DNA from 3 places in the Peribacillus sp. TH16 genome. Region 3 is predicted to be linked to each of the others. Evidence: riboswitches for the same ligand, from Rfam matches in the RefSeq annotation. Region 3 holds a riboswitch; each other region holds the start of a gene.
What was found. Region 3 has a riboswitch for cyclic di-GMP ahead of JFV29_RS19825 (anti-repressor SinI family protein). Riboswitches for the same ligand answer to the same signal wherever they lie in the genome.
Positions count from the first base shown of each region.

Region 1 (10,169 bases), 670 kb from region 3:
AAAATCATCACAGGTTTTTCCAAGCAGCCACTGCTGTGTTCTCATTTGCAGATCTCTTGCAGACAAATCATTGACTGTACAATAACCAAAAACATGAGAAAGAGCAGCTTCTTGTGTTACGTTCTTTGTCTTTTTTCCAATTACAATTCCCAGTTCAACCTCATAGTCCAGTTCATTCGTTACATTTGGTATAACAATTTCACTTTGATGACCTGTTAACGTATTATCAAATTTGTTAAACAAGATAGGCACTTCAGGATACGGTGCATTGGTTTCATCTGCGTGTCTTCTGTAATTCAATCCGACGCAAATGATTTTATGAGGTTTTGTAACACTAGGACCGTATATAAGCCCTTCCTCTTCAATAGCTACTGCACTTCCATTTGTGACAGCTTCATTAACCTTTATTTCAAAATCTTTTAGTTCGGATTGATTGAATTCAATTACTTGCATCACATCTGTTACTATATTGTTCCATTCATTCTTCTTAGCAGTTTCTTCGATATCTATTAAGTTATTCTCAATCTGAACAGCCAGTTTCTGCTTTTCACCTTTTATAAAAGTAGCTAGTTTCATAGTTTCATTCTCCTTTTATGCATTTTTCCCAAAAACAACTCCGCCATCAATATATAAAGGCGATCCCATCATGAACGTAGACTCATCTGAAGCTAGAAATAGTGCAGCCTTTGCCACATCACTAGGTCTTCCTAATTCTCCGCTTAACTGTCTTTTCTTGATCGATCCGATTGCGATTTCAGGATCGTCATATGAATTTTTCAAATAATCTTCAACAAATGGAGTTAAGATGGTGCCCGGCAATAAAGCATTTACTCGAATATTATAAGGGGCATAGTCCACTTGCATGGCTTTTGTCAGAGCAAGTACAGCGCCTTTCGTTGCTGAGTATGCGGCACGTTTAACTAGACCCATTTCCGCAGCGCAAGACGACATATTGATGACTACTCCACTTTTTTGTTCCATCATATAAGGAAGCGTGTATTTAGAGGGTAAATAAACTCCCTTCACATTTACACTCATAATTCGGTCCCAGACATCTGGCTCTACTTCGTCCACTCTACCCACATTGCTGATTCCTGCATTGTTGAATAGAATATCTATTTTTTTATACGTCTCAATAATCTGTTGTATTGCAGATTGAACCGCTTCAGGATTCGTCACATCTACTTCGTAAAATGCTGCTTTTCCGCCATTTTCTTCTATTTCAGAAACTGTTCCTTGCCCATTTTCAGCATGAATGTCTGTGATGATAACAAATGCGCCTTCTTTTGCGAATAAACGGGCTGATTCCTTGCCTATACCGCTTCCTCCGCCAGTGATAACTGCTATCTTGTTGAGTAGTCTCATAATGTTACCTCCTGTTCATGATTCATATGATCTTCAGGCTGTGCCGCTTTAACCGTTAATCCGCCATCTACCATTAACAGATGCCCATTGATTTGCACGGCTTCATCAGAGGCTAAAAAGACAACAGAATCTCCAATTTGTTTTTCTGTACCAAGTCTCTTCATTGGATTCGCTTCAATCTCTTTTGCTAGAATTTGAGGATCTGCCAAATATTCATCACACATATCCGTTGCAACGGTGCTCGGTCCGACTGCATTTACATTAATATTGTATTTGCCTAACTCAATCGCCAAGGCCTTTGTTAAATGCGAAGCTGCTGCTTTTGATGAGATATAATGCGGGATTACTGGACTTGTCACAAGAATACTCGCAGTTGATGTAATATTAATGACTTTTCCGTATTTATTTTCGATCATTTTTTTCGCCGCTCTTTGTGTTGTCAAAAAGATCGATTTTACGTTCGTCTGATAGGTATCATCCCATGTTTTTTCTGAAAGACTCAAAAAAGGTTCAAATGGAGCAATACCAGCATTATTCACTAGGATCTCTACCGATCCTAACTCTTTTTCCACTTGGTCTATCATTTGGTCAACTTCTTCTTTCACCCCAACATTTGCTTTCACAACAATCGCTTGAATATGAAACTCTTTTTCTACTTTTTCTTTTAAAGCGTTTGCTTTTTCAAATGAACCGGGTGATGTATAATTGATAGCCACATTAGCGCCTTCTTCAGCTAATCTCATGACAATTGCTGCTCCAATCCCTCGGCTACCGCCTGTGACAAGAGCTGTTCGATTTTTTAATTTACTCATATATAGATCCTCCTTCTCCTATTTGTTTCTACAGGCTGATGCTGATTCGGCTGATACTAAATTCTTGATGGCCTAAAATTTCAGCTTTTGTCAGCTCACCTTGTGCTGTTTTAAGAACCGTTTCGAAAATACGATTTCCTGCTTCTTCTGTTGTTTCTTTTCCTTTCATTACAGGACTTGTATCTATATCAATGTTATCGATCATTTTGATGGCAGTATGTTCATTTCCCGTTATTTTGATGACCGGAATAATTGGATTCCCAGTTGGTGTCCCTCTTCCTGTCGTAAAGCAGACCATATGAACACCAGCGGCAGCCATACCCGATACACACTCGATATCATTCCCTGGTGAATCCATGAAGTAATAGCCGTTCCCTGGAATTTCTTCTGCAAAAGATAATACATCGTTCAAAGGAGCAGTACCTGCTTTGCTTATACATCCAAGAGATTTTTCTTCGATAGTAGACAGGCCTCCCTCTATATTGCCCGGGCTTGGATTTCCGCCACGCATATCTGCCCCAATGCGTTCTACTTCTTTTTCAAATTTATTAACATAGGCATATAGCTTATTTGCCACTTCTTCGCTCACAGCTTTTTGAGCGACAATATGTTCAGCCCCGATAATTTCAGTTGTTTCACCCATTACAATGGTTCCGCCCTTATTTAAGAGCTGATCAGCTGTTTTTCCTAAAGCGGGATTGCTGCAAAGACCAGATGTAGCATCGGAACCGCCGCATTTCACACCTAGTATTAATTCTGATATAGGAACATCTACTTGTGGCACTTTTTCGATTTCCTTGAATAAGCTTTTTGCCAATTCAGACCCTTTTTGAATAGCTTTTATCGTTCCGCCTGCATTTTGGATATCAAGCCACTCAACAGGTTTTCCTGTTTCTTCTTCAATTTCTTGTTTCAAAACTTTGGCATCAATAACCTCACAGCCTAAGCTAATTAAAAGAACTGCACCAACATTTGGGTTTTTCCCCATACCTCCAAGAAGTCTGTGTGTACGTTCCTTGTCATCACCAATCTGGCTGCAGCCATGCTGATGCGGAATAGCCACAGAGTCTGGTACTGCTTGCTGGATTCTATTGGCTACGTGATTTGCACAAATGACAGTCGGGATAATTAACAGATGATTACGTATTCCAAATTTCCCGTTTGAACGACGGTACCCTTTTATCATGCTCATCGTTGTTTCTCCCCTTCCGCCTTATCTCCTCTTCCTCTGATTCCTTCAATATTATGTACATGTACATGTTCACCAGGTTCGATATCACTTGTCGCTGCACCGATTACTTCTCCATATTTGATAACCGTTGCTAATTTTTCAATCGGTTTAATTGCGATTTTATGTCCAAATGGAATCGATTGCTTGGCTGTCAATACCGCTTTTTGGCCATTGATGACGTATAGTAATGTTTCTTCTTCTTCTACATCTTTCAAAAGAGTCGCTACATTATCTTGATCAGACATAACGATGCTCGTAACGTCCTGTTCATAGCCTACTTTACTCATGGCTATCTCCCCTTTCTTTTAATTTGTAAAAGGCTTTCGCATTATTAGAAAATATTTTATCCATTTCCTTATTGGTTAAATTTTCCGGTAAATTTCTTTTGATAATCTGCAGTGCTTCATCATAGCTTCCAGCTGATAAACATACAGGCCAATCGCTGCCGAAAAGCAAACGGGATGGACCAAATGTTTGCACAATATGATGAATATATGGCTCAAAATCTTCAGTTTTCCACATAGCTGGATTCGCTTGCGTCATTAAACCCGACATTTTGCACCAAACATTCGGAAACAGTGATAAAGAGTACATATCCTCTTTCCACTCGCTTAAATCCCCTTTAGTAATATTCGGTTTAGCCATATGATCTATTACTGTCATTAAGTTCGGAAGCGTTTTCAATAAAGTTAAAATCGATGCAATGTGTTTATTATTAATTAATAAATCTAATGGAAGATTATATCTAATAAGCCATTTTAAATTTTCTATCACTTGCTCTTGTAATATCCAATCACTATTTTCTAAATCCTGGAGCATTGGACGCAAACCAACAATTCCCGGTCGTTTCATTAACGAATCTAGTTGCTTCGGAAAAGCTGGAGAAGATAAGTCTATCCAGCCAACTACACCATAAATCCAGTCATACCGTTCATACAATGATAAAAGAAATAAAGTCTCTTCATATGTAGGAGCAGCTTGGATAAGAACAGTTCCAGCAATACCCTGTTTTTCTAATAAGGGATCTAAATCTCCTGGAAGATAATCTTGATAGAGGACTCCCATATCTTTTGAAAGCCAAGAATAGTCAGCTCGGTCAATCTTCCAAAAATGCTGATGAGCATCAATAATCATTTTGACCTCCTATTGTTACTAGAATGTTACCGGTAACATTAAAATAACAACAATATTTTAAATTGTCAATAAATTAATTGCAACAATATCAAAATAAGGATTTGTTAAACAACACTGTTAATATTTAGAGATAAGAAAAAGGACCTATAGCGAGGATAGTTCAGTGGAACAATCTAAAAAAACCTGTATACATTTATACAGGTTTTTAATCAAGCTTTTTATTAAATGGTCTTGTAAAGTGACAACAAAGAAATTCATTTTTAATACCTCAAACAATGTAATCTTATCCCTCATACGCTTGCTTTAATGTTTTGATGTCAATTTTTTTCATTTGGAGCATTGCATTCATAACTCTTGCTGATTTTTCTGGATCGTGGTCGCTTAGCATCTCAGTTAGGGCCGTAGGAATAATTTGCCACGAAACACCATACTTATCTTTCAGCCAACCGCACACTTGTGCCTTCTCGTCTCCGCCTTCGGAGAGTTTGTCCCAAAAATAGTCCAATTCTGCTTGTGACTCGCAATTGACTATAAATGATATTGCCTCTGTAAATTTGAATTGCGGACCGCCATTTAATGCTACGAATTCCTGGCCCTCCAGTTGGAATTCCACGGTCATTACTGTTCCTTCTAATATCCCGTGGATTTCATGCCCCTCTTTTCCATAGTGAGTGATTCTTCCAATCTTGGAATTTTTAAAGATAGAAGCGTAAAATTTAGCCGCCTCTTCTGCTTGTGTATCAAACCACAAGTTTGTTGTGATTTTTCTTATACCCATTTTAAAGCACCTCCATATATTCTCTAAGTCTTAACAAAAAAGGATGTTTTTATTTCCGCTAAGTCTAAAGCTGAAGTTGCAGTTATCTTAGAGTTATCCGTTATTCAAGAATATGGTCCCATTCAAAAAGGACACCTTCTTTTTTTCATAAAGGCGCCCTTTAATGGAATAACTACACCACTTGAAATAGCTGGTAATGCGGAATAATGTGCTAATGTTCATAAACAAGCCACCGCTTAGTGGGTTTGATAATTAACTGGAGCCAATCAGTTAGTTAAAGATGGATAAAAAGTTCCCACTCTTTAACATCTTAATCATTCCGTAATTTGCTTAGCAATTGGAAAATCTGCCCCCTATGATGTGATTCATGTTCAATCAAATGGTACACAACCCACTCAGGTGTGACGTCATATTGTTCAAGAACCCTCGGTTTACGCCAATCTGTTAGATCCATTGAACGAAAGTGGGAAAGAAACACTTCACGTACCTTATTAAGTCGGTTAACATGTTCTTCTACAGTTTGTCCCTCAATATGGGTTAAAGAGCCCTCCTCAGAACGGCATTCTAACGGAAACAACGAGCGTATTTCAGAATCCCATTCAGTAACAAGAACCTCTTCATATAACCAATCTGCCTCGACCAATGCAATGTGATATAACAGCGAGCCAATCGTTTGTCTTTCATCCATTTTTGTATCAAGGATCCCTTGGCTGATTCCAGTTAATTCTGTTAAAAGAGTACGGCGAACATCTTCTAAACACCATAGCCATCCGCCAATTTCTTCTTCATATTCTGGAAATCGAGATACCAGTAAAGCTCTTCTCTCCAAACTGATCATCCTCCTCTTAATCAAAGTCTTACATTCTATTAAAAATGGATGGTTCCTTCTTTAATACAAAAAATCATATTAAATATAATAGTTTTATTCCCCATTAAATATCTTTATTGTCATTCAACAGGTCTCCCAATCGAATTAACAATTTGTTTTTAAAGAATAATAATTACATTTCTACAATTTACGACAACATTAGCACTATCTAGATAGTAATATATAACTATAATAAAATGAGAAAACGGCAAACTAATCGAAAGGTTAGGACGCAAAGCTAACAGGTCTAAGGTCAGATTGACTATGATAGCTGGGCTACCTCTTCAACGGAGGAATAGGTAATGTTACTTCAGACAAATGACAGAGTAAAAGAATTAGATACAGAATGGATTGAACTCATTCAAATGGCTATCAATGTAGAAATACCGTTAGAGGAAATTAGGGGATTTTTATTAGAAGGTAGACAATAGGCCTATGCTTGCTGCCTGACACATTTTTTACACATTAACGCCTTTTTTCTATTTCTTTACTTTATCAAAATAGAAAAGCTAATAATTCACCTTTAGCTGTAATAACTAGGATGGTTTGCTACGGTAATTATTTTCATTGCTACCCTATAGGCAGATTGCCCTTCAAAAATGGCTTTATAGTAATGAAGTTGATTTTTCTTATTTGGCCAAGAGAAGGATTCCTCAACAAGACAGTCGAATATTCTTCACTAAGGGGTAAATTGGAATCCCTATAAATTACCTATCGGATAGGAGGGCAAATATGCAAACTCATGAGTTAGAACTAGTAATAAAGAATGCAGACCGAGCAATAAATAATGAGGATTTCGATCAATTAATGGATTTCTATTCAGAGGATGCTACATTAGTTGTAAAACCTGGAACGTTAGCTAAAGGAAAAGAAGAAATACGTCGGGCATTCGTTGCTATCGCTGATTATTTTAATCATAGTTTAATTGTTAATCAAGAAAAGATGGCAATAATCGAAACAGGTGATACGGCATTAGTTGTAGCAAAAGCCCTTCTGAGTGCCAATCAAAAGACTGATTCGGTATTCTCAATGGAAAGAATGGCTACCTATGTTTTTAAAAAGGATTCGACAGGTACCTGGCGTTGCATAATTGATAATTCTTACGGTGCTGAATTACTTGAATAAGTCATGTACAGATATTTGAATAAATAGAAAAGGCTCACCTTCTTTTAGGTGGTTTTTTCATTTGTATTAATCTCCGCAGCAGAGAAAAACTCCTATTATTTTATAGGAGTTCCAGATGATTTTCTGATTACCAATTCAGGCTTTAAATTTATTGTTCGATAATCAGCTGGACCGACTTCATCTACTCTTTCAATCACTAATTGTGTTCCTAAATATCCGAAGTCATAAGCAGGCTGCGAAGATACAGTCAAAAAAGGATCAAAGTCTGAAAATAATTCTAAATCGTCAAAGCAAACGACAGCTATGTCTTCTGGAACTTTAATCTTTTTTTCTCGTAAACTTTTTATAATTTTAATGGCAATGAAGTTATTCGCTGCAAAAATCGCTGTTGGACGATCAGCAGGAGAAACATTAACCAAATGAGCGATTCCATTCCATCGCTTTTCTTGTTTATAATGAGTCTCTACTAGGAAAGCGGGATCTATCTTTAAATCATTAATTTTTAACGTTTCAATATACGCCTGATACCGCTCTTTCGAAGTGGAAATCGTAAGTGGGCCATGAACCATCGCTATTCTTTGATGACCATAATCAATTAAATGCTGAAGAAGCAATTTTGTCCCTTCATAGTTATCTCCAAGTACTCTATCACACGAAACATCTTCAATTTGCCTATCTATTAATGTAAATGGGATTCTGTTTTTAATAAGTTTCTTTAAGTTTTTGGTCGATTGATCACCTGTTGGAGCAATAATTACGCCATCTACCCTTTTAGAAATTAATGCATTGATATACTCACTTTCTTTTTCGTAGTTTTCATCTGTATTACATAAAATAAGCTGATATCCCATTTGATTAGCCTTATCCGCAGCGCCTCTTGCAACCTTTGTAAAAAAGGGGTTAGTGATGTCAGTTATGATTAATGAAAGTAACTTGGTTTTTTTAATATTCAAACTTTGAGCAGCTGAATTTGGTATATAGTTTAACTCTTTTATAACAGCTTCTACTTTTTCTCTAGTCTTTTCACTGATATTTCCTTTATTATTAATAACTCTCGATACAGTCATCGGTGAAACATTCGCTTTTTTTGCAATATCGTAAATTGTCGTCACTTTTTGTACCCGCCTTTACATTTTCCCTTATATTGTATCATAAGTATAAATTGTTATTTTATACTTTAACAAGCAGGCAATCATGTTGACTCAGGTACGACACTGAACTTCAAAAAAAGACACAGTCCTTAGTGAAGGATTGTGTCTTGAAATAGATTTAATTTTGATTAAATCCGCTTTCATCCATGTAAAATATCTCCCAAAGATGTCCATCTATATCCTGAAAACTCCAACCGTACATGAACCCATGATCAATGGCTTCATTAAAAGGCTTTCCACCAGCATCCAGGGCTTTATTCACAATCTCATCCACTTCTTCCTTACTTTTAACCGATAATGCCACAATAGCTTCCGTACTTTTTGCTGAATCCGGGATTTCTCTCTTGGTAAACGTTTTAAAGTAATCTTCAACCAATAACATGACATATATAGATTCACTGATAACCACACACGTTGCATTTTCATTGGTCATTTGCTCGTTAAACTCAAAGCCAACTTTTGTGAAAAATTCTATTGAGGCATTCAAATCTTTAACAGGCAAGTTAACAAAGATCTTTTCCGCTTGAACTCCCATCAAATTCACCCTCACTCGTTTATTTTATGTTCATTACCCTACTATTCGTTGCTTTTTTCGATAATCCTGCTCGCAACAAAAAAAGGAGATACCGCAGTACCTCTCATCCTAATGTAATATGTACAACAAAGGTTTTTCAAGAACCGTTGGCGAACGCTAATCCTTTCTCAGAAAGAGCACGACGAATTTGCTCCGATGCTTTAGCTCCCATACCATGTAGCTGCAAGACCTCTGCTTCACTTAGCTTAGTAAACTGCTCAAGTTACAAGTACCCACCTCCAGCGAGTGCTCGTTGTGCAGGTTTAGCTAATCCTGTCGGGAGATCGCTTTCGTTATTCTTCATAATCCTTTCTCCTTCTTGTGTAATTAATAAATAGTATTTCAAGACTTCCCTTTCTTCTTATTATCCATGAAAAAAGGACCTTCAATCAAAGATCCTTTTTATTCACAAATTTAATTTACTTATTTTTCTCCTAAAATAGCGAGTGGACTAAATACTTCATAATGAATATGGTCTTTCGATACACTCCATTTACTTAGGGCCTCATTGATTGCTTCCATAAAAGGAATAGGTCCGCAGAAATAAAATTCACTTTCTTTTGATGGAACGATAGATTGCAGGAAGTCTAAACCCACGTATCCTTCTTTATCAAAATGGCCAGAGGTCCGATCGGCTTCTGTTGGTGCACCATAGACGACAATTGATTTTATATGTTGATGATCATTCACAATTTGTTGCAGATGCTCTTTAAAAGCATGTGTTTGGCTGTTGCTTGTTGCATGGATAAACGTAACCTGACGTTGTGGTTGCTTTTCTATAATGGTATTTAACATGCTAAGCAATGGTGTAATTCCAATACCGCCACTAATTAGAACGACAGGTAAATCTGTGTTATCAAGTTCGAAGTCACCTGCAGGAGCAGAAAATTGCAGCGTATCTCCAACTTGCAGCTGTCTATGTAAATAGTTTGATACAATTCCAGATGGAGCATCCCCATGGGCATCTTCACGTTTAACACTGATTCGGTAGTAATCCTTACCAGGTGAATCCGAAAGACTGTAATGGCGTATATGCGTATATTTCTCGCCAGGAATTTCCGCCTTTAGTGTTAGGTATTGCCCAGCATGATAGGAGGCAATGGGTTTTCCGTCTGTAGGCTTTAGGTAAAA
Region 1 covers NZ_JAEKEM010000009.1:1,858,558-1,868,726, forward strand. Annotated here, with positions in the region: gene JFV29_RS22970 (fumarylacetoacetate hydrolase family protein) at 1-576, opposite strand, end outside; gene JFV29_RS22975 (SDR family NAD(P)-dependent oxidoreductase) at 592-1,365, opposite strand; gene JFV29_RS22980 (SDR family NAD(P)-dependent oxidoreductase) at 1,362-2,177, opposite strand; gene JFV29_RS22985 (UxaA family hydrolase) at 2,206-3,369, opposite strand; gene JFV29_RS22990 (UxaA family hydrolase) at 3,366-3,695, opposite strand; gene JFV29_RS22995 (amidohydrolase family protein) at 3,688-4,542, opposite strand; gene JFV29_RS23000 (VOC family protein) at 4,826-5,320, opposite strand; gene JFV29_RS23005 (DinB family protein) at 5,631-6,149, opposite strand; cyclic di-GMP riboswitch class I at 6,386-6,472, shown strand; gene JFV29_RS30740 (anti-repressor SinI family protein) at 6,491-6,619, shown strand; gene JFV29_RS23010 (YybH family protein) at 6,921-7,313, shown strand; gene JFV29_RS23015 (LacI family DNA-binding transcriptional regulator) at 7,409-8,425, opposite strand; gene JFV29_RS23020 (VOC family protein) at 8,583-8,999, opposite strand; gene hmpA (NO-inducible flavohemoprotein) at 9,462-10,169, opposite strand, start outside.
Region 1: another riboswitch for cyclic di-GMP. It lies ahead of JFV29_RS30740 (anti-repressor SinI family protein); the one in region 3 lies ahead of JFV29_RS19825 (anti-repressor SinI family protein).

Region 2 (10,169 bases), 1.4 Mb from region 3:
TTTACAGTGGTAGTAAATTGAACTTCCATGTATACGTAATCATAAAAAAAGCCGAACCAGAAAATCCGGCCCGACTTTTACTTCTTATAATTTTGAACGTAAATAAGCATCAATGAACATATCGATATCTCCGTCCATGACAGCTCCCAAGTTTCCTGTCTCCGCACTAGTACGGTGGTCTTTTACCATGGAGTAGGGATGGAAGACGTAAGAACGAATTTGGCTTCCCCAGCCAATTTCCTTTTGCTCTCCGCGAATTTCATCCAAATCGGCTTGCTGTTGTTCAATTTCAAGTTGATATAATTTGGCTTTCAGCATATTCATGGCTTGAGCCTTGTTTTTGATTTGCGATCTCTCGTTTTGGCACGTTACCACAGTATTTGTAGGTAAATGCGTAATCCTTACGGCTGAGTCAGTTGTATTGATATGCTGACCACCTGCCCCACTTGCCCGGTACGTATCAACCTTCAGATCTTCCGTACGAATTTCTATATTAATCGTCTCGTCGAATTCAGGCATAACTTCGCAAGAAACGAATGAAGTATGACGGCGCCCTGATGAATCGAAAGGAGAAATTCGAACTAGACGGTGAACACCTTTTTCTGCTTTCAAATAACCATATGCGTTATGGCCCTTAAACAGAAGCGTGACACTCTTGATTCCAGCTTCATCACCTGGAAGGTAATCAAGGGTTTCTACTTTAAAGCCCCTTTTTTCACCCCATCTTGTATACATACGAAGCAACATTGAACCCCAATCTTGGGACTCAGTTCCACCTGCACCAGGATGCAATTCCAGAATTGCATTTTTCGAATCATATTCTTCACTTAGTAAAAGTTGAAGTTCAAATTCATTCATCTTTTGTGAAAGAATCGTGATTTCTTCTACCAACTCAGCAAGAAGTTCTTCATCGCTTTCTTCTTTCACTAATTCATACGTCAAATCCAGATTTTCATATGCATCATTCAAATCGGACAATTGATTGACTTGATCTTTCAATGCATTCGTTTCATTGATGACAGTCTGTGCTTTTGACTGATCATTCCAAAAATCAGGGTGTGTCATCTCATTTTCTAGTTGTGCGATTCGTGCCTCTTTTTCATCTAAGTCAAAGAGACCCCCTAAAGTCTGTTAATCGTTGTGCGGTTCGTTCAAGTTCATTTCTAATTTCTGCTAATTCCATTTCTCTTCACCTCATTAAGTATGTTAAAAAAACCCCTGTACAGGGATGTGTTTCAAACCAATAAACATCTTCAAACTATACGCAAACTAAACATGAAAAGAGGCGGCAAGTTCTTACACCGTCTCTCTTATCATTATACACCTAACTTTAAGCTAAATTACCATGGCAATTCTTATATTTTTTGCCGCTGCCACATGGACATAAGGCATTTCGCCCGACTTCATCCTTTTTACGGGCTGGAGCCTTCTTCACTTTTCCTCCATCTTCTTCCTTCGGATTGACCGCTTGTCCTTTTATGACTTCTTTCCGCTCTAAATTGTTGCGAATTTCAGCTTTCATAATGTATTTAGCGACTTCATCTTCCATGGAGGCAATCATGGCTTCAAACATTGCGAAACCTTCTGATTGGTATTCACGAAGTGGGTCAATTTGACCATAAGCACGAAGGTGAATCCCTTGACGCAATTGTTCCATAGCATCGATATGGTCCATCCATTTGCTATCCACCGCACGAAGAACGATAACCTTTTCAAACTCTCGCATTTGATCTTCTGAAAGCTCTGCTTCTTTTTGATCATAGTCTTCTTTCACTTTATCTAAAATAAATTCAACCAATTCCGATTCATTTTTTCCTTCTAAATCTTCTATTGTGATTGAACCTTCATTGAATAGGTTACCATTCAAGTAATCGACAAGACCTTGTAAGTTCCAGCCTTCTTCATCACCCATTGGGGCAAACGCAGCAACATTGCGCTGAATGGATGCCTCAATCATCGTCTCAACAATTTCACGTAAGTTTTCACTTTCCATCACATCAAAACGCTGTTTATAGATGATTTCCCGTTGTTGACGTAGGACATCGTCATACTGCAGCAATTGTTTACGCGAATCAAAGTTATTCCCTTCCACTCGTTTCTGAGCAGATTCAACGGCTCTCGTCACCATTTTACTTTGAATTGGCTGTGAATCATCCATACCAAGACGTGCCATCATACTTTTCATATTATCCGAACCGAAGCGTCGCATCAGTTCATCTTCCATTGATAAATAGAATTGAGTAACCCCAGGATCTCCCTGACGACCGGAACGACCACGCAACTGGTTATCTATCCTTCGACTTTCATGACGCTCCGTACCGATAACAGCAAGGCCGCCAAGTTCTTTGACACCTTCGCCAAGCTTGATATCCGTACCACGGCCAGCCATGTTAGTAGCGATTGTAACTGAACCTTGATTACCTGCATTCGCAATGATTTCTGCTTCACGCTCATGATTCTTTGCATTCAAAACATCATGAGGTATACCTTTTTTGGATAAATACGCAGAAATGACTTCAGACGTTTCAATGGCAACAGTACCAACAAGCACTGGCTGTCCTTTTGTATAACGCTCAGCGATGTCTTCCACAACAGCGCGGAATTTCCCATCCGTTGACGCGTAAATAAGATCGGCGCGGTCATCACGAACAATATTCCGGTTTGTTGGAATCGCAATAACATTCATATTATAGATATTCCGAAATTCCTCTTCCTCTGTCTTAGCTGTACCTGTCATACCAGAAAGTTTTTCGTACATCCGGAAATAGTTTTGGAACGTGATGGTTGCAAGAGTCATGCTTTCATTTTGAATTTCAAGGCCCTCTTTTGCTTCAATTGCCTGATGAAGACCTTCACTATAACGACGGCCCTTCATTAAACGGCCAGTGAATTGATCGACGATGACAATCTCGCCATCTTGAACAACATAATCCACATCCAAATGCATGGAAACATGCGCCTTCAAAGCCTGATTAATATGATGGTTTAAGGTAACATGGTTGATATCGAACAAGTTATCGATATTAAATGCTCTTTCAGCACGGTTCATACCTTCTTCGGTCAGCTGAACACCTTTTGTTTTTTCATCATACGTATAGTCCGTTTCTTTTTGTAACGTCCTCACAAACGCATTTGCTTGGATGTAAAGCTGTGCCGATTTTTGCGCTGAACCAGAAATAATCAATGGCGTTCTCGCTTCATCAATCAAAATCGAATCGACTTCATCGATGACAGCAAAATGCAACGGGCGCTGTACCATTTGTTCTTTATACAAAACCATATTGTCACGCAAGTAATCAAAGCCTAACTCATTATTCGTGCTATAAGTAATGTCAGCATTGTAGGCAGCTTGTTTTTCTTCTTTAGAATGACTGTTCAAATTCAACCCAACAGTCAAACCCAGGAAATCATACAATACACCCATCTCAGTTGCATCACGGTGCGCCAAGTATTCATTGACAGTCACGACATGCACACCTTTACCAGTAAGCGCGTTTAAATAAACCGGCATGGTTGATGTTAATGTTTTACCTTCCCCCGTTTTCATCTCAGAGATGTTTCCATCATGAAGTGATGCCCCACCCATGATTTGAACACGGTAAGGATACAAACCAAGAGCTCGTTTTGCCCCTTCACGCGCAACCGCAAAAGCTTCAACAAGCAAATCATCCACGGTTTCCCCGTTTTGATAACGCTCCTTAAACTCCTCTGTTTTGGCGCGCAACTGCTCATCCGATAACGCAGCTGTCTCATCAGCCAGCGCTTCGACCTGATCAGCGACTTTTTCCAGACGCTTAATTTCTCGCTTATTCGGATCAAAAACTTTATTTAATATATTAAGCATTCAATAACGCTCCTCTATTATGGTAATGATCATTCAATAACACATTCATATAAGTAAGAAGAAACACACCTTCTGTTAATACTAATCCAAGCTTAATTTTAACACTTCTATTCTAGAGGTACAACTTCATGTCACTCTATGTCTATGGACCTGAATTCAGTTCTTACGAAAAACATTGGATAAAAGAGGGGTAAAACTGTTAAAATAGAGGGAAGTAGCAAAAGTACATTACACACTCCCCACTTTTCACATGAGTCCTTAACAAGACAAACGAAAATGCGAAGTAAGCACAACCTTCTATCAATAGAAATTTTTGGTCCCTCTATGACTGATAGTCAGTTGAAGCAATCTAGCTTTTCAGGCTTCCTATTCCTGTGATTTTATGTGGGTTTAAAACTTATAAATCGAAGATAAATAGAACATGTTTCGAGGTGGTATTGTTGATTGGTGAACGTGTAAAAAAACTGCGAGAAGAAAAGAAAATGTCAATGACTGAACTAGCCGATAAAGCCGGAGTAGCAAAGTCATACTTAAGTTCGCTCGAGCGTAACTTACAAACGAATCCTTCTATTCAATTTCTCGAAAAAATCTCTGCTGTACTTAACATTCCTGTAGATGCCCTTCTTTACGATGCACCAAATAAGGAATCCTTGGACACTGACTGGATGAAAATTGTTGAGGAAGCTATGAATTCTGGCGTTTCAAAACAACAATTCAGAGAGTTCATTGAGTTTAATAAATGGAGAAAAGATAAACAAGAATAGATGAATTCTAAACTATCTTCACAAACATAAATAGTACTGCTCTATCAAACTAGTATTGATAGAATTTCAGAAAATAAAATAATCCCTATAAGCAGCTATGTTGTAAATCAACTGTTTATAGGGATGTTTTTTTCATTCCTTTTTGGTTCTTAGTTTTCATTGTTCTGCTCTAGTGGCACATTTAGATTCTCTTTTTTTAAAAAAGCACTAATTTCTTCTTTCTTAAAACCCAATTTCCTAGCTTCTGAAATCAACTTCACCCATTCTTGATCCACTTCCACGTTAACCACCTCTTTTATCCTCCTAAAATACTACTTGTATGTATTTCAGGCAGACCAGCCATCTTAGCATTAAGCAAACTTAGGCCTGTGCCTTTGCGCCCTCATCTTTCGCTGAGCTTGCCTTTGTCAGGGAAATTATTACAAAAACTATATTTATTAAGTTATTATAGCGAATATTTGCTCCAAATATTGCTACTTTATGTCGCTAAATTACCACAATGCACAACTTTTTATCGACAAAATATTACAAAATCAAGAAATCCATGATATTTTTTGTCTATTTCATGTACAAAACAAGATGGTTCAAATGATTCACGTTCGTTTTTTTATAAAATTATAAACATTGCCCTTCTTATTCAAACGATGGGGCATATTAATTCTTTCCATAATAAGTGCATCAAAGGCTTTTTGCGCAGACAAGTCCTCACCGCATAGGTCGGACAAAGCCAACCTCCATATTCTGCACTGCTAAAAGACGCTCTATGACATGTATAGCAATTTTTCTGATACAAAAATCCAACTCCTCTGCACCATAATCAAATCATTTTACATAAATAAATTATTGTTCTTTTTAAAGAACTTTAATCTGAGTATAGTGCAATAGGAGGGGTTATTTAAATAGGTATAAGTACCTATTTATCTTATTAAAGAACGGAAAATGTTCTTTTTAAAGAAAATACAATACATTCCATACTTCATTGTGTTTTTTAGAGAACAATGAAATTCCCAGGAGCCAACCAATTAATCGATACTATTTGATACCTTGTTTTCAACAGATGGATTTTACTTATTATCACATTATCAAAACACTTATCAAATTGCCGAAAGATCATTAAGGAAAAAGGAAGGAAATATAAACAACCATTGACTTCTATGGTTGAAATCGGTGGTTATTTTTCCAGAGCTTATAGAACTCCTTAGCCCAAATGAACATTGCAATGGATGGAGTAAAATTTAAAAAGCACAACCCATAGTCTGGGTTGTGCTTTTGTTTATAGATTCATATTAACTAGGTTCAATTAATCCGTAGCGCCCATCTTTACGACGGTACACAACGTTCGTTGTATTTGTATCCGCATTGGTGTAAACGAAGAAACTGTGACCAAGCATATTCATTTGCAGAATCGCTTCTTCACTATCCATTGGCTTCAAATCAAAGCGCTTATTGCGGACTACTTCAATATCAGTATCATCTTCAAATTCATCCACCACTTCATCAATTTCCGTATTAAAGGCGAACGCCTCAGGAGTTGTAGATAAGTTGTTACGGAATTTACGATTGACTTTCGTTTTATGTTTACGAATTTGGCGTTCAAGCTTGTCATTAATCAAGTCAATAGCAGCATACATATCCGCATTTTCCTCTTCAGCGCGAAGAACCAAATTCTGCATAGGAATCGTCACTTCGACCTTGGATGTATTATTGTTAACTTTCAAATTCACTAACACATTTGCATCTGGTGTATTGTTAAAATATCGTTCTAACTTGCCAATTTTCTTTTCGACGTATTCTCGAATTGCTGGAGTTACCTCAATGTTTTCACCGCGTACGTTGTAATTCATAAAGTGAGTCCTCCTTAAATTAAGACTATACAGTTAGATTCTACAATACCCCTCCGGTTTCCTTTAGAAACACATCATGAAATATGTCGAGATTATGAAACAATTGTCGGAAGGTTAGGAAAGGGTTGATGTCTGCCCTAGCTTTATTATAACAAATACAAAGCTATAAAGAAAAAATTAAGCCCTTAATATTTACAGAAAATTTAAAAACAATTAACATTAAAACTGTTTGCAATTAAAACGGCTGATTAATATCTAATTTCTTTTATCGTAGAACACGCCATCTGTGGATAATGATTGATAAGGGTTCACATATTTATTAGTAGATTCTTTTTTGAGACTTAGCTGTTTAATATCGCGTTGGATTTCTACTTTTTGTTCTTCTAGAAGTTGTGAAACTTTTTCGTTGAGTTCGATTAACTTCTTCCCTAAATCCTGTTCAGAATCAGAAAAAGGCGGTTGAATCCCTGCCATCAACTTCTCCCGCTCCTCAAGCAAGGCCTCAACCTTTTCAATTTTCCGGTCCCGATCCTGCTCATTTTCCAACGTCGAAAGTAATTGGTTCGTTGCCTCATAAAAATGTTGAATAGCTCCCATTATGCTTGACCACTATTGGCAAATTGCTTCTGGCGGTTCAACTGAATAGCTTCCTTCCATGTATCGCGAAATTCCATGACAAACCCTTCAACCTCTTCTAAAATATCCAGATCACTTTTAATGTTGGCTTCAATCAAGCGTCGATTCAAATAATCATAAAGGGACATTAATTCCTTGGATATAGCCAAATCCATTTTTAATGTGACCATTAGCTCCTGAATGATTTTTTGCGCTTTAATTAAATTCGTGTTTTTTTCTTGAAAGTTTTTTTCCGCAATTGCTTTTTTGCCCAATGTAATAAACTTAAGGCATCCATTATAAAGCATTAACGTAAGTTCACCTGGAGAGGCAGTATTCACCGAATTTTGTTGATAAGATTGGTAGGGATTATTGATTGCCATCATTCAAACTTCCTTTCTAAAATTGCTTAGCTGAAATACTGAGATAGGCTGCTGCTTTGACTATTCGCTTTCGAAATCGCTTTCTCCATGGCTGTGAATTGATTATAATAGCGGGTTTCTAAAGCCTTCAGCTTGTCTTGCCAACTATCTATTTTCGTATTGTAGCTATTTAAGAGTTTTCCAATCGTGAAACTTGAATTATTAACAGAAGTCGCTTTACCTGCTTTATCTTGGATATTAGTCATCGTCGCTTTGATATCAGCCCTCAACCTTTTGGCCAATCCCATTTCACCAGTTGTTTCTCCTGATTTCATAAACAAATCATAAATTTTGTTTGGATCCTCTGAAATAGCAGCACGCAGTTTTTCTTCGTTAATGGTTAACTTACCACCTTCAAGATAGTTACTTGTAGTAGTTATTCCAATTTCACTTAATGAGTTGACGGAGTTGCTTCCACCAACAGAGGTATATAGCGAGGTCCGCATTTTCGTAAGGAGACCCGTCAACATAGAATCTCCCCGAAGTGTCCCACTCTTTGCCTTCGTTTCCCACAGTTTAATTTCATCCTCAGTCATGTCTTTCCTTTGTGCCGTGGTCAACGGTTGGTATGCACGGTACTTTGTTTCATCTGTCTTCGTTTTGATGTTAGCGATAATCTCATTGTACTTGTCAACGAATTGGGTAACAGTATCTAGAACTGCGTCTACATCTGAGGTAGACGAAAAGGTTACCGGACCCGTATTCCCCTGTTTAAGAGTAATTTCAACACCGTTAATGGTGAATGTGTTGGCGGAACGTTCAATATCCAGACCGTTATAATTTAAGGTTGCATTTTGACCGGCCGTTCCTCTACTCGCTCCAACAGCAACTATATTATTTTCATCTAAATTTAGGAGATCCGTAAAGAGTGTACCACTCAAACCAATTTCTGCAGTAACACTCGTTCCATCTTCTCTTGTTAATCCATCTGGAACTGCCCCCGTGTTTTTCGCCGTAAATGAAATCTGTTTCGTGTTCTGATCATAAAAAGCGGTAACACCTGAATTAGCATTAATTTTTGATATTAAACTATTTAACGTATCAGTATCTTCAATTTTTGTTGTAAAGGTATTTAAAGAACCGTCCTTATTAATCGTTTCAATTTTTATTTCCTGTCCTATATACGCTTCAGGAATGATATCTGTTGCTTTTTCAACTCCCACTGCCCCATTACTGAGCATAGTTGCTGCTGAAGCTAATTTTCCTACTGTCAAAGTCCCAGAAAAATCAACCGTTGAATTGATATTCTTTACTGAGATTGCATTAGGATCAGAAACTGACACTGTTTTCTTAATAAAGGATTTTTGCATCCCCACTCCATCTTTAATAAGGGTATCCAGTTCCAACAATAACTTATTGATCTCACGATAATCATCTCGCTGCCATTCAGCATTTTGTTTCTTTTGTTCTAGCGTATCCAAAGGAACACGTGCAGCCTGCATCATACTGCTAACAAGCGCGTCAATATCCATCCCACTCGCTAAACCGTTAATTCTTACCATCGTAACATCACCTACCTATACTTTTTCATCTACCATAATACCGACGAACTCGGTCATCGCTGCATAAAAGTCTAAAAGCTTCTTTGGTGGGATTTCCCGAATCGTTTCATTGGTTACGTCATCCACAACCTTGACATAATACTCATTCAATTTTTCATGATATTCAAAACGAACTGCCGTATGTGTTGGATTCAGAAAGGTGTTTAAACTATCAACTACATCTTGAACCCTTTCTTTTGAAGGCTCAATATTAGATTCCGCACTTTGTTCTGAATAGGTAACTGTATTTATTTCTCTCTGATAGTAGGAACTAATTCCATCTGAAATTGCTGTTCTAAGTTGTGAGGAAAGAATATTCGTGGATAAACTCTCCAGCATCTTAATGCCCCCAATGTATTATCTTTATTTTTTATATCGGTAATTACTATTTTATATTTAGGCTTTCAACATTTCTTAAGAAGTAAGATATACGGGATTTATTTAGTAAGCATCTATTTAAAACCTTGGAAACTTTGATTATACCTATGACTTTCTGTATTCTTCGATAATTATTCTTTTACTAACTCTCTATGAAAAAGGATTCTACCTTAGCGAGTTTAATATGGACTATTAAATAATACTTTAGCAATTTAATTTCCTTAGAAACGAAAAAAGACTCTAGAAAAATTCTAGAGTCCTTTTTTTCTAAACTGTAGAGTAAAAATTAACGTAATAACTGAAGAACACCCTGTGGTTGTTGATTAGCTTGAGCCAACATTGCTTGAGCTGCTTGAGAAAGAATTGAATTCTTAGTTTGGTTCATCATTTCTTTTGCCATATCAACGTCACGTACACGAGACTCAGCAGCAGTTAAGTTTTCTGAAGCATTATTTAGATTATTGATTGTATGCTCCAAACGGTTTTGAACTGCTCCTAGATATGAACGACCTGAAGAAACAGATTCTATTTGAGCCTGTACAGCAGTAACAGCAGCATCAGCACCTGCTTGAGTTGATATATCTAATGCAGCAACAGCAGTGTGAGCAGCAGATAAATCAACACCTACAGTAGTTAGGTCGATGTCAATTGTTTGACCTGCATCAGCGCCAACTTGAATTTTACCGTTTGCGTCTGAACCGTCCAGCAATTTTTTTGTGTTGAAAGTCGTATTGTCTTTAATACGCTCTATTTCTGAAGAA
Region 2 covers NZ_JAEKEM010000009.1:2,560,205-2,570,373, forward strand. Annotated here, with positions in the region: one part of gene prfB (peptide chain release factor 2) at 85-1,119, opposite strand; one part of gene prfB (peptide chain release factor 2) at 1,121-1,183, opposite strand; gene secA (preprotein translocase subunit SecA) at 1,331-3,844, opposite strand; gene JFV29_RS26480 (helix-turn-helix domain-containing protein) at 4,285-4,608, shown strand; gene JFV29_RS26485 (anti-repressor SinI family protein) at 4,758-4,898, opposite strand; cyclic di-GMP riboswitch class I at 4,935-5,021, opposite strand; gene hpf (ribosome hibernation-promoting factor, HPF/YfiA family) at 5,895-6,452, opposite strand; gene JFV29_RS26495 (flagellar protein FliT) at 6,708-7,049, opposite strand; gene fliS (flagellar export chaperone FliS) at 7,049-7,450, opposite strand; gene JFV29_RS26505 (flagellar hook-associated protein 2) at 7,477-8,991, opposite strand; gene flaG (flagellar protein FlaG) at 9,007-9,369, opposite strand; gene JFV29_RS26515 (flagellin N-terminal helical domain-containing protein) at 9,695-10,169, opposite strand, start outside.
Region 2: another riboswitch for cyclic di-GMP. It lies ahead of JFV29_RS26485 (anti-repressor SinI family protein); the one in region 3 lies ahead of JFV29_RS19825 (anti-repressor SinI family protein).

Region 3 (10,169 bases):
CCATGTGCACATATAAAAAAGACCTGCAACTTCCCAATACCTGGATGCTAAAAAAGAAATAAACACTAACCCCCCCTGTACAACCAACAGCCAGAGCAGAGCATTTTTCCCAATCAGCCACTCCTTTTTCATTAAACCTTTAAATGAATTCAACTTCTCAACCCCTTCACCACTGTGTTAGTTACATAGTACACAGTAACACCAAAAATTGTCAAAGGTATTATAAAATAACAAAATAAACTATTCTTTTAAACTGAAATTAAATATAATAGACTAAGTGATTACAAAACGAGGAAGGAAGTAAGATATGAGAAACGAAAAAAAGAAGAAAAAGAAACGGACATGGCTGAAAGTAGTCGGAATTGTCGTCCTTCTTATTATATTAGGCGGTGGGGCCTTTGCCTTCTCCGTATGGAATGCCCTAACAAAAACTGTAGAAACGATGCATACGCCCATAGACCGTAACACGGATAAACGAACTAAGGACCTTGCCCTATCAGATCAGGAGCCCTTTTCTATACTCATGCTCGGTGTCGATGAACGAGATGGCGACAGAGGCCGTTCTGATACAATGATCGTCTTAACCGTTAATCCACAAAAGAAATCGGTTAAAATGCTGAGCATCCCGCGTGATACACGCACCGAGATTGTCGGACACGGTACACAGGATAAAATCAACCACGCGTATGCATTTGGCGGCGCGGCAATGTCAATGGATACTGTCGAGAACTTCCTCGATATTCCGATTGACTACTATATGAAGATCAATATGGAAGGCTTTAAGGATATCGTTGACGCTGTCGGCGGTGTGACTGTGCAAAATAATTTGGACTTCAGCTCTGATGGTGTTCATTTCGCAAAAGGTACGCTTACCCTTAATGGGAAAGATGCGCTAAGTTATGCACGAATGAGACATGATGATCCGAATGGTGATTTTGGCCGTCAATCCAGACAACGCTCCATTATCGAGGCTGTTATCAAGGAAGGCGCAAGCATTTCATCCTTGACGAAATACGATGAAGTTTTCGGTGCACTAAGTAAAAATATTCAGACAAATTTGACGTTTGATGACATGATGGACATCCAAAAGAACTACCGGGCCGCAAGCAAAGACATTTCCGAATCATCCATTAATGGCACTGGAACGAAAATCGACGGAATCTACTATTATATTGTGTCGGAAGAAGAACAAGAAAAAGTTCAAACCGAATTAAAAGAACATTTAGCCATAAAATAATAAATAATAAAAAAGCTGTCTGGACCCGCATCCAGACAGCTTTTTCATTTTCTTCGTCCAATATTCTGACAAAAAACGGACATCAATTGTAGAGATTTGTTGGAATCTTTGTTGTTTATTAGGCGCAAAAAGACGGTATAATCTAGTATGAGTTGAATATTCCTTTCTTCTACTTGAACCTTTTTTATCACTAGACACTATTATTCTTTGGACACGAAATTATGTTAAATATCCTTCATATTCTATAACAATCATAAAAGGAGTGAATTGTATGAAAATCAAGGCAGGTAGTTGGACAATGCTAAGCAAACAGGACAAAATGTTTATTCTGAAAGCCATCAGTGATCGCTCTAAAATGAAATATGTTTCATGAGAAGGAAAACTGTTGATTTCCTAGGTATATACCCTCTCCATTTTCAATAATTAAAAGAATCTTAAACCTCGAAAAAGGAGAGGAATCTATTCAAAACGATAATCCCATAACAAACGCCATTCGTCTTTTTCCTTTACCACATAGCAATCCTGTTCTATTGTAAACACGCCAAAGCGAGAATCGAAGACCTGTGTTACAGGAATCATATAGGCAGTTTTATGCACTTTTCCATCCTTAGCCAGGCTCCAGTTCTTCACTTTCTTTGATCGCCCTACATCATACTGAAAGGTTTCCACTTCCATATGCGACATAAAAACATGGGCCCGATTTTGCACATAATCACCTCGATTCGGGAACCGCAGCTTCATTTCAGAACTTAATAAATCCCATGATTTCCCGAACTCCGCCCCACTCTCATACTCATAAAAATCCTCCACCAAGCGTACAGGGCCACTCGGCCAAAGAAAAAAGATACAACCTCCTACAGCTAAAACTAGGAGCATACTTGCCAATATTCCTTTTGGACTCTTATTTTGTCTTTTCATCTTTCATCACCTTCACAAAGGTCATTGCTATAATATATATGGGATAAACGATAAAAAAGAAGCATGTTATTAGACATACTTCTTAAGTATTGTATGGGTACGGTTTCAGGGGAGATTTCTTATTTATAAGGAGTTGAAATATAAAGGGAAATCATTGAATGACGCTTTCGCCGTCGATTTATTATAAGAAAGCATAAAATACCTAGTAATCCACCAAATGTATCAAGCATAACATCCTGCCACAAGGGGGTACGTCCACCTGTGAATTTTTGATGCAGTTCGTCCGCACTAGCATAAAAAAGGACACACAAAAGAGCACCTAAAGACGAAATAACGCCGTTTTTTACAAAAGTGCGCCAAACACTAATCGTCAAAAAACCGAACACAAAAAAGATAATAAGATGGGCACCCTTTCGAATAAAAAACTCCAAAAATCCAGCCACTCCAGCTGTATGAACACTCACCTCAAGCCCACCATACATAAATGAAATACCACCGAGTTTTTCATACAAAAACGGGGTATTTAACTGTCCTAAAAAGGGAGAAATCCTTTGCTCCTCATACGTCTGTGAGGAAAAAAAGAAGATTAACATGGCCCATAAAACGAACAAAGCTGGGATTAACCACTTACGGAACTTACGGATCATATTCTATCATGTTCCTCAATGATACCGCTTAGTTTTTCCTTAAGATCTTCCACAAGATCATTTACTGTAACATCCTGCTGAAACTCGCCTTTTGTATACGTATCTATTAATATATCAATAAAATCCATTAGAATATCCACTCCAATTTGAATAGAGCCACTATGTAAAACAGTTGTACTAAACCTATTTTTCTAAAATAAGGAATATAGCTCTTTTAATTGATAATCACATATAAAAAGTGTATTGGCAAGCGGAAATAAATTCAAAAAGGGTAAAATCAGAATTTTTAAAGAAATATTAATAGAATGATCACAAAAAGTTCATAACTGACGGATTATTAATATCATCAGCTGAAAATATGTAGTTCATTAGGTGTAAAAAACAAAAGAAAAAGAAATCAAAAAGGACTGATCTCTCAGCCCTATTTGATAAACACCCTTATGATCGACCAAGAAAAAAAGTCAATAAAGAAATCAAGATTAAAGTAATAGTAATATAAGACCCAATAAAAATTTTCTTGCTTCTTTCTTTCTTTTCATAAACTTCCTCGAACGTAATATATTTATTTTTTGTCATCAAATTCTCCTTGTATTTTGATGGCAGCTTGACATCGCCTTCGCGAAGCCCTTTTAGCTTTTTCTTTATATTGTAGTATCGTCAAATATACAAAAATATTAACTGTTTTATTCACTGTTTCTTTGTTGGGCATTTATATCTATTCGTCACTTTCTAGTCTACTATAAATCATACAAAATACATTAATTCAAAATATTCCAATATACCAATTACCCTATTATGTATCACAAAAAGAATTATCTTCTCTTTTTATTTAAAATAATACCACTTCTTTGTACTCACTACCTTCTTCATATTAATCCAATAAGAAAACGCTTACAATAGTACTATATACTTATTATCCTAATTTTTCATTAAATATTTTACTACTTGTTGAAAAGTCTTAGAGCCGGAACATTTTAGTCAGGAAAAATATCTAATTATATCCGAATATTCTATAGAAATATTGGTACTTACAATTTCCGAACAATACTATAGGGAACTAACAATATATTGTGCTAATCTATTAGAAACTCTTAGATATCAGCTCGCGCAAAAGACTAATTTTGTTGATAGCAGATCGCTTCATCCGCAAGATTTTAAGTTATAAGAAAGAAAACAGTAGAATCCAGTTCATAAAAAAAAGGCTGAATAACAGCCCTTCATAGTATCTAAATATCTTTTTGTTTTCCTACTTCCAATTCTTATGGGGTTGATTATTCAAGTTCTGTTCATTCTGAATAAACTCTCGCACTTCTTGAATGGAAACCCCTACACTTTTTGCTTCCAAAATTAAATTAATCCATTCTGCATCCATTTTTTTCTGCATATCTTCTTTTTCACCCTATTTGTGGTAACACAGCCGTCTTAGCATAGCCTTAGACCTGTAATTTTGCGTCCCTACTTTTCAATAGGTTTGCCCTTCTCAAGAGTATTGAAAATTTCACATAATCTTCTTACGATGGTGGTTAAAAACCATGATAAAGAAACTTCCATTATCTGAAAGCCTTTAATGGGTGTCCAGATTTCTCTCATTTGAATTAATGTATAAATTCATTTCATCCTTTTTAAGGTAACCCAGCCATCCTAGCAAATACCTTAGACCTGTGGTTTTGCGCCTTTACTTATCAATTTTTAGATTGAGATTAATTATACTTAATAAGTTAACAATTGTTAATAGGTAACTATTAATTACTTTATTACAATTTCCTACAAAATTTCAATTAGTAAGTAATTTAAATGTCTTCTTAAAAATCTTAAGTGCTCACCGACTTTGCATTGCCTTAGACCTGTAATTTTGCGTCCCTACTTTTCAATAGGTTTTGCCCTTCTCAAGAATAAATTAATACTTTGAAGAAGCCATTCCGACTTTTCCTTTTTGTAGACATTAGGCTTGTTGCTTTACCGTTATATAAGTCGATATTCACCTTTAATATTTTTTGAAAACTTCCGCTTTAATACGCTAATAAGGTTAATTATACATAAAAGGTTATCATGTGTTTAATAATATTTATCGTCTTTTCCCTACAATATTTTCCATGTGAATCATTAGTCTTACTCGTATTCAATACCTATCTTTTGCACATTTTTGTTTTAGTCTTCACTAAAAAGAGCAGTCCGCTTAACAGACCATTATAAATGGGCTGACAAGCGGACTGCTCTTAAACTTTAAGGTTACACACTTGATTCTATTTGGATACCTAGTAAATTGCTAAACATTCCTCTTTTTTCACTCGCTAGTTGGTTATATTCACCGACTTGAATGATTTCCCCCTGATCCATTACCAATACTTGATCCGCATTACGAATCGTCGATAACCGATGAGCAATTACAATAATGGTCATGGTTCCTTTTAATCTTTCGATAGCGGCTTGGATCTTCGCTTCATTTTCCGTATCTAATGCACTTGTTGCCTCATCTAAGACAAGGATAGATGGTTTACGTAATATGGCTCGAGCCAGTACAAGTCGCTGTCTTTCTCCTCCTGACAGTCGAACTCCACGGTCACCAATGAGCGTGTCTAGACCTTGTGGAAGCTTACTGACGAAATCATCAGCTGCAGCGAACTCTAAAGACTCCCAAATGGATTCATCGCTTGCATTAGGGTCAATAATCATCAAATTTTCCCGTATAGTTGCATTAAATAGAAACGGATCCTGAGGTATATAACTAATCGATTTCCTTAGTGATAATAAGTGATCACTAGTAAGTGGGATATCATCAATACTGACCTCGCCCCGATCAGGTTGATTTAATCCCATTAAAAGATCAATTAAAGTACTTTTTCCGGCTCCTGATCTGCCTACGATAGCCGTCATACGGTTAGAAGGTATGTGAACATTTATATTTTTAAGTGCATACGTACTTTCATTTTGATTATACCTAAAGTAGACATTACGACAATCTAGCCCATGTTTAATTTCAATAGATTTAATATTTTTATAATCTGAATTATATAACTCTCTTGCTTTCCTACATTCATTTTGTAAATCTAACAATGCCTTAAAAGATGGAAGAGTAGATCCTATTTGCTCTAAATTAGATTGGATACTTGTAAACCTTGGCCATAACCTTGAAAAAATAACCATTATCAGCATTAATTGTGCTGGCTGGGCCATGAACATCTTTATCGAAAAAAAGACAAAAATCGCAATTAAAAATGCAGAAACAACCTTGAAGATCATTTGAGAAGTTGTATTTAATGTAGTTAACTTAATTCTGTTTTTTTCCATTTTTTCAGTTAAGGAAAGAAACCAACTCAAATGAGAATCTTCTAATGAATTACTTTTGATATCCTTCATTCCATTAAGGTGATCCGTAATACCCGCTAAATATGTTTGTGTTAGTTGAAAAGTTTCTTTTCCTAAAGACTGAGACTTTTTGATAAATTTCCTGGAGAAGAAGATTAGGATCAATCCAAAAACGATTATAAAACTAGTCATAGTAACAGATAAATAAAGCGCTATACAGATTTGAATGAAAGTAAAAATAAGAGAAGATAAAAACTGTAAGAATAAATTAATTCCCACACTAACATTGAATGTTTCATTTGTCATGATGTTGATGATATCAGATTTTCTCTTTTTCAGGTAAAATCCCCAATTTACTTGCAACAAGCTTCCATAGGCCTCATCTCTTAAATGTCTAATAAAACCTTGTTGGATTTTCACTCCTAAGATTGTTTGATTCCGCTTAAAAATACTTTGTCCAACCATTAATAACACGTAAACTCCCAGTATCAATATTAGACTAATCGTTTCAGGAATTCCTATGAATAATTCATTAACCCAACTTAAAAAAGGAACTTCCTCTGTACTAATATCTAAAATACCGGTCAATCCAATCAACGGGATTAATAAGAAAATTCCTACACTCTCTAATAAACCTATTAAAATCATACAAATAAGATTGATATATAGAATTTTCCCAGAATAATCATGTATCCGCTTGGTAAAATGCAAGAGATGCTTCAAAATCATATCCTCCTATCACAGAGCTTGTTTCTTTTTTATCCCGAATGTCTACATAGCATTTTGCCATATTGCTGAATTACGACATTTGAAGGAAAGGTATTGGGGCACATTGTAGGTTTATAAACACTTCTACCTAATGGATATAATAGAATAAGAATGGGGTTGGTGATTCGTAGAAATAGAGATTTGTTTCTTTATATACTTTCTATTATTAACAACCGTTTCTGGAGGAAATCTAGTTAAACGTTCCCCTTGTTAACATAGGTATCGAGAACGTTAACTAGATTCTTGTTCTTCCAGCTTTTCAACATTGTTCTCTTTAGCGAACTTAGAAACGACCGTGAACCTATCCATCACTTCAGCACCGGTTATATAAAAAGGACCGCTACGTAGCCAAGCATGTGCAATGAGTTCTCCATTCTCATCTTTAGCTGTCCCTAAATAAAGAGTACAATCAATATTTCTTTTCTCCAGCATTTTCATACCAGCCATTGCCTTTACTAGGCATTGGCTTTCCCAAAAAGTATAGCGGCTCATTATATGAATAGCTCGCGATATACTGGCTAAAACCACTTTATTCGATGAATTGGAGGTATATGATGTCTCTTTCATTTGTTCACCTAGTGAAGGAGCAACTTTTGAAAATGAGATACTCTTAAGAAAACGGGCTCTACCTAAATGTAAAAAGGCCTCAATAAGCAGCAGCTTTGTTTTATAATTCAATCGAAGAAAAATACGAGCTTTCTTTATGATATTCATTGTTTCCTCCTAGAGCTAGAAATTCATGATACTAGGAATTGATTCTATCTTCTATTTTAACTAGGCCGTGCTCTAACAATTGATTTATAAAGTCCGTGACTTGTTCCTCACACTCGGTTTGAGCTACATCATATTGAGACTGTAATGTTGTAACTAACTCATGTATCGTAATGGGCTCCTTCATTAGATCCCATATTTCTCCACCCAATTCACCTAAATTATAATACTTTCCTTTTTGAACACTTAACATCACTTTTTCTCCATCCATGTCACTTGAGATGTTACCCTCTCTTTGTACAATTGCTTTTTCTAACGTAATTTGTTGTGTTTTCAAAATAAAGAATCCTCCTCGTTTATATTTTCTAATATTTGAGATACAAGATGATTTACTGTAAAACCTGTGTTAGGTCGTTGTAATTGATACATTTGAATTTTTTTTACAATATTGACTGATTCAGTAAAATGCCACTCCATCAAGCCTAACCGGGGAACCAGAAAATTTCGATAAGTATGATAATACAAAGTTCGGAATCGTTCTAATTGATTTAGTTTTTGAATGGTAACTTCTCCATGTTCTGTTTTTACTAATTCAAACACACCTACTAGAGGTAAGGGTTCATTTGAAAAGCTAGAGGTAATTGGAATTGCGTATTTTGTTTCCCTTTCAAACAAAGGCTGGTAATCTAGATTATCCATTCCAAATGCATTCAAACTTTCTTGCCAAAGTTTTTGTTGAGGGTATGTGGGTGTTATAAAGGGTATATTTTCTTTTGAAAGAGAAATTGGCAGAATATCATCACTTAAAAGCTGAAATCCTTCTTTTAAAAAAGCGGCAGCAAGTGTTGATTTTCCAGCTCCTGAATCACCAACGAACGCATATGCCTTCCCATTGATATTTACTGCACTTCCATGTAAAGGTATCACTTTTTTCTGAAGTAAGATAATCCCCATACATGTTCCAAGAATATATAGTCGAATTTGATCCTCATCAGAATTTGATATAGGTGAAACGGTAATTTTCTTTCCTTCTTGAATCTTAAATATGGCAATGCCGGGAACTTGAAACATAACCATATGATCCTCAACAACATATTTTTGTTTTGGCAAAAGAACTTGCTTCTCCCAAAGCTCTGATAAATCCCCGTATTCAATTTCCACATCGGTCATGTCCTTGGAAATTCCGAGTCTGGGTACTTCAGGAAGGGGTATTTCACTAAAAAGGTTCAATCCGAAAGCTCTATAACCTAAATTTTGTACAATCTCTACCATCTCTTTCACTCCAAATACTAGAAAAATTAATCAAAGCCCTTATACCTTAAAAACTGTATAAGAGCAATTATTACTAGGGGAAAACAATCAAATCTTTAATTAACTATGGTGAACCATTTCATCTGGATCATTCTGCACACCATCAGGGATGGTTATACCAGGACCTCCCATAGTCATGTTAATGTTAAGTACTTCTAATTTTGGAGTTTGCCATTCTTTTTTCATTTTTGTCACCTCCCTTCAATGAGGTTATTTAATAGGCTCTGTTAAACTATATGGTTGATTCTCTTTTTTCAACCATCATCATAAACTTAGCCTTTTAAGAAAACGATAAACAATTAATCCTCTCATTAAAATTCTAAATTCAGAATCAAAGGCAACATTAGGCTGGGGTTCTGTGCGAAACTTGTTAAGTGCCTTCTTAATTGCTCCCATATTCAAAAAATTAGCTATAAACGGATCCTGACTAAGCTGTTCCACTTCACCAATAAATGCATTCCAGTTTGGGAGCATTCTAGCAATGGTATCTGCACCCTGAACTCCCCGAGTTTTCTGGTTTAATCTAATGTCATCAGGCAAATACCCTTTTGTGGATCGTCTAATGAGTGATCGATCTAAACCATTCTGCACAAATTGTTCCAAAGGAAGGGATAAACAAAATTGAATAACTCGTAAATCATTCGTAGGGTCATGTCCCTGTAATGAATACAGCAAGGATAATTTAGTTCCACTTGTTCCCGTTGTATTCCACATATTCAGATAACCAAAGTGATTTTTCCTAATCTCATTAATATTTGTAGGATTAACGCCCATTATATTGATTCCTTGTTCCTCTAGTTTAGAAAAAACTTTAGTTCTCCGAGCAAAATCATCATTAATTAATAATGGCGAATCATCTTGATTATTTGCTTTGATATTAGGATGAAAAGGATAAGCCTTTTTTCCAATCACTTTCATTACTCTCGATCTTTTTACTCCCATATTTTTGCTATAAGAATTTACTTCATGATAAAGGCGGATCCATCTCATTTTTCTTAATAATAAGGCATAGTAATCAAAAGTCGGTCCCCAAGAAATTGAAAAATTTCCCCTTGCACCGTTTAACAATACTCCTATTCCAAGCTTGTTAGCCTCTTCATATATCCCCTTCACCCAGACAGAATTTTCAAAAAACTTATAGGGCATTTCCATTATTTCTAGCCAATCATCTAGTACTGATAATGAGCTTTGGCCTTCAAACTTTAAATACCTAGCATTGATATTTCCAACATGATTAACTGTAGATTTAATAAGTGGTCTCTCATCTGCTA
Region 3 covers NZ_JAEKEM010000009.1:1,189,777-1,199,945, forward strand. Annotated here, with positions in the region: gene JFV29_RS19795 (hypothetical protein) at 1-153, opposite strand, end outside; gene tagU (polyisoprenyl-teichoic acid--peptidoglycan teichoic acid transferase TagU) at 308-1,237, shown strand; gene JFV29_RS19805 (hypothetical protein) at 1,697-2,155, opposite strand; gene JFV29_RS19810 (VanZ family protein) at 2,275-2,802, opposite strand; gene JFV29_RS19815 (hypothetical protein) at 2,799-2,942, opposite strand; gene JFV29_RS19820 (hypothetical protein) at 3,241-3,378, opposite strand; gene JFV29_RS19825 (anti-repressor SinI family protein) at 4,049-4,186, opposite strand; cyclic di-GMP riboswitch class I at 4,207-4,288, opposite strand; cyclic di-GMP riboswitch class I at 4,426-4,492, opposite strand; cyclic di-GMP riboswitch class I at 4,614-4,694, opposite strand; gene JFV29_RS19830 (ABC transporter ATP-binding protein) at 5,032-6,831, opposite strand; gene JFV29_RS19835 (lasso peptide biosynthesis B2 protein) at 7,108-7,590, opposite strand; gene JFV29_RS19840 (lasso peptide biosynthesis PqqD family chaperone) at 7,622-7,927, opposite strand; gene JFV29_RS19845 (aldolase) at 7,921-8,859, opposite strand; gene JFV29_RS19850 (paeninodin family lasso peptide) at 8,959-9,084, opposite strand; gene JFV29_RS19855 (lasso peptide isopeptide bond-forming cyclase) at 9,163-10,169, opposite strand, start outside.